Regions from separate parts of the Candidatus Nitrotoga arctica genome, predicted to be linked through region 3. Evidence: predicted binding sites of a transcription regulator. Region 3 holds the regulator's gene; each other region holds the start of a gene.
What was found. Region 3 encodes sigma-54, which starts transcription at its own class of promoters, with help from an activator protein. Its sites were predicted from a motif close to TGGCACNNTTCCTGCT; they were not measured.

Region 1 (3,168 bases), 930 kb from region 3:
GTCTCGATTTCTTCGCTTTCGATGCGCGCGAGCAGGTTTTCGCGCATTGCGCCCAACACAACATCCCTGCGGTAACTGTCGCCCCGCTAGGCATGGGCGCTGCCCTGCTCAACTTCATACCCGGCGGCATGAGCTTTGAAGACTACTTCCAAGTGGCTGGACGACCCGAGTTGGAGAAAGCCGTGCGCTTCCTGGTTGGCCTCGCCCCCACCCTGCTGCATCGGCATTACCTGGCGGACAAGACTCGCGTCAATCTCAAGGAACGTCGCGGCCCCTCCACCATCATGGCCTGCCAGCTCTGTGCCGGCGTTGCCGCCAGCGAAGCCCTCAAGATATTGCTCAATCGAGGCAAGGTATGGGCGGCACCCCACGGCATCCAGTTCGACGGCTACCGCAACAGGCTGGCGCATACTTGGCGGCCGGGTGGCAACCGCAATCCTCTAAATCGCCTGGCCATCGCCATCGCCAGCCATCATCTGGGGTTGGCCTGACTTGAAACTCGATCAGGAGCAACTCAACTTCGTCCTAGAGAGCGCCATCCTGGCGCCCTCGGCGGACAACCATCATCGAATCCGATTCCAATTTGTTGATAACACCATCCGAGTCTACTACACCCAGGCCGAACTCCCCCCACAAGGGGGCTACAAACAAGTGCTCGCGTTACTGTCACTAGGAGCCGTGTCGGAAAACCTTACAATTGCCGCCAGCCGCTTTGGCATAGGTACGGAAACGGTTCTATCGCCCGACCCGACACAGCCCGATCTCATCATGCAAATCCGTTTGAAAGCGGACCAGGCGGAAGTCGATCCCCTATGGCCGTGCATCCCTCTACGCCACACCAACCGTCGCGTGCACTTTCGCGGGCCCAGGATGACTGACGCAGAGCGAAGTGAACTGGATGCTGCACGTACCTACCCCGCCTGCCAACTAGTCTGGCTGGATGAACCAATTCGGCGTAGACAAGCCCTCCGCCTCATGCGGCAGGCGGAAACCGAGCGCTTCCATAACCGCATCCTGCACGAAGAACTGTTCTCCGCCATCCGTTTCGACGTGGGTTGGCACAGAGCCTGCTCGGAAGGTCTGCCACCTGGCGCTTTGGGTGTGGAACCGCCGTTACGCGCCTTCTTCGCCCTGCTGCGCCACTGGCCTATCATGCGCCTAGCCAATCTGTTGGGGGCGCACCACATGCTGGGCTGGCGCGCATGCGACCTGCCTTGTCGGCTAGCGCCCCACCTAGGATTGCTGACTGTAAAAAATACCGACAATCAGTCCGTGTTTGACGCCGGGCGGTCATTCCAGCGCCTCTGGCTGGCTGCAACCAGTCAAGGTCGCGTCCTGCAGCCCATGCCCGCCTCGGCGCTTTATGCCTTGGATGGAGCACGAGCGGAGGGTATACCTGCAAAGTTGCAGTACGATCTGGCGGAAGGCTGGAAGTCCAGCCTAGGTGGGGCGATTCCATTGATGTTGTTCAGAATAGGATTTGCGAAGCCGTCATTGGTGGTGACGGGTCGCCGTGAAGCGAGCGACTATGTAGACACAGGATTATAAGGATGAACCTACATAGTGTCGAAATGTTTTACACATTGCCAACGATGAACTTTCTATAAATTCTCAATATATTGTTTTTAATACTTTATTAAAAGTGGCATGATATCTGCTTAGTATTAAAGGCAACCACATAATTCATCAGGTGATGCGTGGACGACAAAGCAAATTACCTTACACTTCGGTAAAGATCAACATTAACATAAAAGGAGAAACAAATAATGTTTACACTACACAAGAAATTACTAATCGGCGTTGCGGGAATCGCGCTTGCCATGGGTGCCACCTCTCAAGCCGTGGCTGTCCCTACATTTACAGTCGATACGAGCGCAGTTGACGGAGGGGCCTCGAACTTAGTTACAGGAGATGCATTTCTAGGCACCTCGTCAGAACTAATACACTTTAATTCGACTACTACTATCTTAACATCGTCATCTGCGAGCGGCTGGCTTAACTTCAGTGAGATAGATTTGACTAACGCACCCGTTGCCGCAATCGGAGTCCTTGGCACCTATAATCTCTTTCTCACCTTCAATCTGACGAATACGTGGAACGGCACTAATTACACCCTTGATACATTAAATTTTACCGTGTACGGTAATTCGCTGAATGGGACGGCCGGAGACATGTTCACGAACGCAAGCGCCGCCGGAACCGGTACGGAAGCTACGCACACCTATGTTGCCGGGACCGAAGTAGTGCTCGGCACAGGGGAATTGGTTAATGGGACCGCTGTATTAAATAGCGGTGGCGCCGCCCTGAACGCGCTTACGTCTTTTGAGGTTTGCAACGGCGTTGGTACAGCTCAAGATGGTCTTGGCGGATCGAAAACGAACTCGGCCTGCACAGGCAATACGGGTAGCCTGTATTTTTCCAGCCCAAATCCTTTCTATAGTCTTGCGTTTAATTCGTTTAATAATACCGCCAATGGAACCACTTATGGAACAGATGCTAGTGGTAACATAATTACGGCGGTCAATGCCGCTCATGGCAATGTGACCTTTCAATCGGTGCCCGAACCCGAAACCTTGGCGTTGTTGGGTGTTGGGTTGTTAGGCATGGGTGTTTCATTGCGCAAGCGTAAATTTTCCTAATTATCAGAATATTTGGCCTTAAACCTAAGGTTTGATAGCAACACTTAAATCCCGCCTGCTTGTCAGGCGGGGTTTTTTAATTTATAAAGCCTTTATGCCCAATCTCGCTCTGATCACTACTTTTCTGCGCGAGCTTATTGTAGAGCGCACACTCCCCCGTGAGCCCGAGCCGGATTTGGTCATGGACGACCCGGATCAGGTGGCAGCATATGTGGAGGCAGGGCGCATCGACGGGGTTATGGCCGCGTCTTATTTGTTTCATACCGCTCGCGTCAGTCAGGTGATCCAAGGCTGCGACACCGTTCTTGACCTTGGATGTGGACCTGCCACCCAACTCGCCCAGATCGCTGGTATGAATCCGGATATCCGCTTCACCGGAATCGATCTCTCTTCCACTATGCTGGCGAATGCGGAAAAGCACGCGGCATCATTGGGTTTGGCTAATATCCAGCTTCGTCAAGGGGACATCACTAAATTGGAAGGTATCGCTGACCACAGCATAGATGCAGTGATCAGCACCATGGCGTTA
Region 2 (3,168 bases), 2.2 Mb from region 3:
TGGGCACAAGCATTAACAAGCAGTATTTAAAAAAAAGTCCCGCCTGCGTCAACACACTCAGCAAATGCAGCGATGAAGTTCCCTGGAGCAGCGCTTGTTCCCCAAACAATGCCGCCGCATCCTTCTCATAAGGCACACCAAACACACCTTTTATGCGTAGCACCACCAACAGCCCCACTAATACAAATCCTAACCAAGTTGCAAGTAAAGCGCGGGACGAAAGTTTATTCTGCGCGCGAATCGCGAATGTCAAAGGGAGCAATATAGCGGGAGCCATCAAGCTATGTTCCTTGCTGAACAGTGCCAGAAAATATGCCATGACTGCTAGCGCCATATAGCGTTTGTCGCCCTCCAGCAGGCCACGCAAATAAGCTAGTTGCATTACCAATGCGAACATTGTCGCCATCAATATGCTGCGCTGTATCAAATAGCCTACGCCATAAACCGCTAGAGGGTGGCATGCGAATACCAGCGCTCCCAACCACGCGCCCCAATTCACGATATTTTCTTTGCTCGCATCAGTGATAAATAGCTTGATCCACATCCGCAATACCAGCAATAGTAAGAATACATTCACACCATGCAGCAATAAATTCTGTATGCGGAAAACAGGCTGGTCCTCTCCAAAAAATACCCAGGTAACACCAAACGTCGTATAGGGAAACCAGCGTAAATCTAAACGAAACAATGTATTTGCGTAATGGTCTATCGCTGCATCAAAAAATGGAACGTCATCAAATATAAGGGGGTTATTCAAAAAAGGGACATACACCACAATAACCAGCAGCGCCAAAAACAGCGCTTTAATTCGGTCAAGCGGGTAAACAAATTTAGAAAAAAAATTCATCGAGCTCACCAATGTAATATCTGCGCCTTACACAAAAAACCCGCGATCCATTACAGAGCGCGGGTCTTCAGAAAATCATCAACTTTACAATTTAAAATCTTGGTTCGAGCAAAAGCTTTTATTTCATGCTACTTCCACTTGGCAACGGTGCTTGTTACCACTACATCTGTACTAGTTGGAGTGATTCCCCAAGTTGTAGCCGACGCCCCAAATGTTGGAAGCCACGTGATGGTCGTTCCATCGATTCCAGATTTAATGCAACTAGCGCAGAGAGTGGCTACGATAGCACCAGTTACAGCCGTCACAGTATAACTTGCAACCTCTTGGGTTGGTGTTGGACCGGTACCCAACCCCAGCGAAGTCCAGTTACTAGCACCAGCAGGCGCAGAGCCGTTTTCCTGGGCAAACATGGCAACCGCCAGCTTAACCGGATCCACAGCAGTCGCGACTTTTGCAAGCTTGGCTTTAACTACATAATCCTGATAGGCAGGAATCGCTACAGCCGCGAGAATACCGATAATCGCGACCACGATCATCAATTCGATCAGAGTAAAACCTTTTTGCATTTGTTTCATTATTGATACTCCTTTAAGAGTTAAAATTTGGTACACGGGGTGTGCGGTTTATTATAAGCAGGATTCATGCCAGAACATCTTCTCCTGCAATTATGATCGTCTAGACCCAGTTCGACTAACAATCAGAGAGGCTGTGAAATTTCACACTGAAGAGAGAAGCCGATTTACGTCAGGAAAGTGACGGTTTTTGTCACTCTGGTTTTCGCATAAGGCACAACGCAAAAAGATCATGTAATCCATTATCAGCTGAGGGAGGACATGATTTTGTCAGCGTCGGGTTTGGAAGCCACTGAGCACAGCATGTATTACTATTACTTTTTTTGAGCACACCGCCGGAAAATTACTACTCGTCGGCTCGGATAGATCTTTTCGCGCAACAAGACATCGGGACAGCAATTTTATCCAGTCAGCGCAAAAGATAATGATCTGGAGATTTACTTCTTCTGAGAGAGATTGAAAAAAGTAAATCCGTTCATCCTTCGACAAGTTCAGGACAAACGGATTTATTTCTTCTGTGTGTGCGGGTATTACTTCATGCAGACGACACGCACCTGATGCATGTCGGTGATGCCGGATAATACCTTTTCAATGCCATCTTGCTTCAGGGTGCGCATGCCGTCATTGAGAGCGTTAGCAAACATTTCCGCGACGCGAGCGTGTTCCTGAATGTTCTTTTTTATCAGATCAGTGCCCACCATCAACTCATGTAAACCTACCCGTCCGCGATAACCTGTGCCGGAGCAATATTCACAGCCTACCGGTTCATACAACGTGAATCTCCCCATTTCATCCGCAAACAGCTTGACCCATTCGGCGTACAGTGCCTTGTAAGCAGCATTGGTATCCTGTTTCCAGGGAGCGCAGTTCATAAGCTCTGTTGCATATTCAGCAAGCAATGATTTGAGTTCATCTTGAGTGGCGGTATGCGATTTTTTGCATTTCTTGCATAAACGTTTGGCCAAACGCTGCGCCAAAACACCTAACAGGGCATCGGAAAAATTAAATGGATCCATACCCATATCCAATAATCGCACGACGGATTCCGGCGCGCTGTTAGTGTGCAGGGTGGCGAACACCAAATGGCCGGTAAGAGAGGCTTCTATGCCGATGGAAACCGTTTCCTTGTCGCGCATTTCACCTACCATAATCACGTCCGGGTCAGCGCGCAAAAAGGCTCTCATGATGGTGGCGAAATCCATACCGGCCTTCTTGTTGATTTGCACCTGACGCAGGCCCTTCTGTGTAATTTCTACCGGGTCTTCGGCTGTCCAGATTTTGGTCTCAGGCTTGTTAATGTGGCCAAGTACGGAATGCAAAGTAGTCGTTTTGCCGGATCCAGTTGGGCCGCATACAAAAAACAGGCCGTAAGGTTTGCTGATTACCGCTTTCAGGGTTTCAAGGTTTCGTGCCGACAGCCCCAGCTCATTAAGTTTTATCGGCTCGCCAGTGGCCAAAATACGCATCACGATGTCTTCCATGCCGCCCTGAGAAGGAATGGTGGCAACGCGCAGTTCAATATCCAGAGGCCCATATTTATTGAACTTGATCTTGCCGTCCTGCGGTTTGCGCTTCTCCGAAATATCAAGGTCGCACATGATTTTGATACGCGTAACCAGCGCACTCCGGAAAGATGATGGCACTTCGATATAAGGTAGCAGCGAACCATCCTTGCGCAAGCGAATCACGGTCTTGCCCTTGCCCGGTGCGGGTTCAACATGAATGTCGGAAGCGCCCATTCTGTGGGCA
Region 3 (3,168 bases):
GGCGTCCAGTATGACGTTCTCAAGGGGCAGGACTTTACTGATCAGGTTCATATTTCAAGCACTTCAAAAATAAGGAAAGGGCGGCCGTAAACCGCCCTGCTATCATTCTTGTCCCACTGCAGGAGGATTGCCGGACTCATCATGACGACGAGCAGCATGTTTTTCTTTATGCTTGATAATTTGACGATCAAGTTTTTCGATCAGATTATCAATCGCGACATATAAGTTCGTATCATCAGATTCCACAAAAATTGTCTTGCCACTCAGGTGGACGTTAGCCTCGGCCTTTTGTTTTAATTTTTCCACTGAAAGAATGACATTGACATCAATCATATTGTCAAAGTGACGCTCGATTTTGCCGAGTTTGCTTACCACGTGCTCGCGAATGGCGGGGGTAATTTCCAAATGGTGTCCGCTGAGATTGAGGTTCATGGCCTGCTCCTTATGGTTAGAGTGATTTACGAAGATTAACGGGGAGGATATTCAGCAATTCCCGGTATTTTGCCACGGTACGCCGGGCAACCAATATGCCCTGCTGTGCCAGGATTCCAGACATGCGGCTGTCGGTTAGGGGGTGACGTGCGTCTTCCTGATTGACAAGCTGCTTAATGAGTGCGCGGATCGCCGTGGAAGAACACGTACCGCCACTTTCGGTCGCGATTCCGCTGCAGAAAAAATATTTGAGTTCATAGATGCCGCGCGGGGTGAGCATGAATTTTTGCGTAGTCACGCGGGAGATGGTGGATTCATGCAGATCAAGCTGCTCTGCGATTTCGCGCAGTACCAGCGGGCACATAGCTGTGTCGCCGTGCTCGAAAAAATTGCGCTGGCGATCAACAATTGTCTGCGATACACGCAAAATAGTATCGAAACGCTGTTGCAAATTTTTGATAAACCAGCGCGCTTCCTGCAATTGACCAGCCAGCTGCTGTACGTTTTTTTCATTGCCCTGTTGCAAGATATTGGCATACATTTGGTTAACGCGCAGGCGCGGCATAGCGCCCTGATTTAGTCGTACATGCCAGTTACCGTGGCGGAATTCTACCACCACGTCAGGTACGACATAGTCTGCAGCTCGCTGTTCAAATTCAGCGCCAGGTCTTGGTTGCAGATGGGTGATGAGCGATTGCACGGTGCGCAATGCGTCATCGTCACAACGAAGGACTTTCTTCAGCTTGGCAAAATCGTGCGCACCCAACAGGTTGAGGTATTGCGACACCAAGCGCAGTGCCAGATCACGGCATGGGGTATCCTCCGGGAGCGCTTTGAGTTGTAGCGCCAGACATTCGCTTAAGGTACGGGCGGCTATGCCTGGCTGATCCAGGTGCTGTAATTGCACCAGTGCAGTTTCCAAGTCATCCAAAGTAATGTCGAGTTGTTCTGGTAGCATTTCGACAATTTCTTCCAACGGCTGCGCCAGATAACCGTTGCCGTCCAATGCGTCGATCAACAGACTGATAATTTTTCGGTCGCGCACATCATGCTGGCTCATATTTAGTTGCCAGATGAGATGCTCACGCAGGCTGGGGGTATCCGCCGCGACTTCCGCACGAGCTTCTTTTTCATCATCCGGCCCGCTGGCTGCGGAAAAAGAGGATTCATTCCAGTCTTCTTTTACCCATTCTTCATCGGCCTGTTGCGGCATTTCATCTTTGACTTCGGTATTATCCACAGCGGCGGTAGAGGCAGCATCTCCATGTGCATAGGGCTGCATAGCGTCTTCATCTTCGCGTTCGAGCAATGGATTATCATCCAGCAAGCGTGCCACTTCCTGGTTGACTTCCAGAGTGGATAGTTGCAACAGGCGTATGGCTTGCTGCAACTGGGGGGTAAGCGTCAGTTGCTGGGATTGCCTAAGTTGTAATGTGGGTTTCATTACGAAATTTACGGACAAGAGCGGCGCATAGTGTGCATTTATAGTTTGAAATGCTCGCCGAGATATACTTTTCTCACACCTTCATTATAAATGATTTCATCAGGTTTGCCTTCCGCCATTACCGACCCGGCATTAATAATATAGGCGCGGTCACAGATTCCCAATGTTTCGCGAACATTGTGGTCAGTAATCAGCACGCCAATGTCACGCTCTTTAAGAAAACGAATGATTTTCTGAATGTCCAGCACGGCAATCGGATCCACCCCCGCAAACGGTTCATCCAGCAGAATGAAGCGTGGATTGGTGGCCAGCGCGCGAGCGATTTCGACACGTCGTCGTTCGCCCCCGGACAGGCTGACAGCTGGATTGTTTCGTATATGAGTAATATGCAGATCCTCCATCAACTCGTCCTGCCGTGCTTGAATTTCATCGTTATCATAATCTTGTAATTCCAGCACAGCCTGAATATTTTGCGCGACCGTTAGGCGGCGAAAAATAGATGCTTCCTGTGGCAGATAGCCCAACCCCAAACGCGCGCGACGATGAATGGGGAGATGAGTAATGTTCTGTCCATTGATGAAAATATCGCCTCCGTCTGCAGCTACCAGCCCGACAATCATGTAGAAACAAGTGGTCTTTCCAGCACCGTTAGGGCCAAGCAGTCCCACTACCTCACCGCTCTGTACCGACAGGGAAACATCATGCACTACGGTGCGGGATCGATAGCGCTTTTTCAGTGCAACGGCGCGCAGCTCGCTCATTGATGTTCGTTAGGCTTGGTTAGTATCGTTGTCGGCTTGATTGACAGCGGTTCGCCCACTGAAGAGCGCTTGTTTTTTGGTTGGATGATAGCGCGCACGCGTCCCTTGTTGGAGGTACCGTTCACCTGAAATATCTCAGTTTTGGAGTTATAGGTAATATGTTCACCACGCACTTCATCCTGATCCTGCTTTACACGCGCCTGACCGAAGAAATCTATGATTGCAGTCTTGGTGTCATATTCAATGCGCTCGCCATACCCTTCTACATATCCGTCAATATTATCGCGCTTCTGACGAAAGCTGGTGAGTTGTCCGGTGGCCGTACCGTGCTTGAATCCTTCCTTGTCTTGTACTACGACAATTTTGTCGGCGTTAATAACCATCGTGCCCTGAGTGAGCTGCACCTTGCCTTCAAAGACGCTAATTTGTTTGACATCATCAATACTGAGCTGATTTGCTTCCAAATGCATCGGCTTATCACGGTCGGCAAGTTCCGCTTGGCTGATTGGCACATGACAGATAAGCTCTATG

Region 1: the regulator sigma-54 is predicted to act here: its motif matches at 1,644-1,659, upstream of pepA (flocculation-associated PEP-CTERM protein PepA).
Region 2: the regulator sigma-54 is predicted to act here: its motif matches at 1,479-1,494, upstream of MKZ32_RS15395 (pilin).

What each region holds. Positions count from the first base shown of each region.
Region 1 covers NZ_OU912926.1:2,332,030-2,335,197, forward strand. Annotated here, with positions in the region: gene MKZ32_RS10655 (ThiF family adenylyltransferase) at 1-491, shown strand, start outside; gene MKZ32_RS10660 (hypothetical protein) at 493-1,548, shown strand; gene pepA (flocculation-associated PEP-CTERM protein PepA) at 1,767-2,639, shown strand; gene MKZ32_RS10670 (class I SAM-dependent methyltransferase) at 2,734-3,168, shown strand, end outside.
Region 2 covers NZ_OU912926.1:1,026,031-1,029,198, forward strand. Annotated here, with positions in the region: gene MKZ32_RS04710 (tetratricopeptide repeat protein) at 1-847, opposite strand, end outside; gene MKZ32_RS15395 (pilin) at 976-1,422, opposite strand; gene MKZ32_RS04725 (GspE/PulE family protein) at 1,950-3,168, opposite strand, start outside.
Region 3 covers NZ_OU912926.1:3,257,076-3,260,243, forward strand. Annotated here, with positions in the region: gene MKZ32_RS15090 (PTS sugar transporter subunit IIA) at 1-51, opposite strand, end outside; gene hpf (ribosome hibernation-promoting factor, HPF/YfiA family) at 103-432, opposite strand; gene MKZ32_RS15100 (RNA polymerase factor sigma-54) at 449-1,876, opposite strand; gene lptB (LPS export ABC transporter ATP-binding protein) at 1,915-2,637, opposite strand; gene lptA (lipopolysaccharide transport periplasmic protein LptA) at 2,634-3,168, opposite strand, start outside.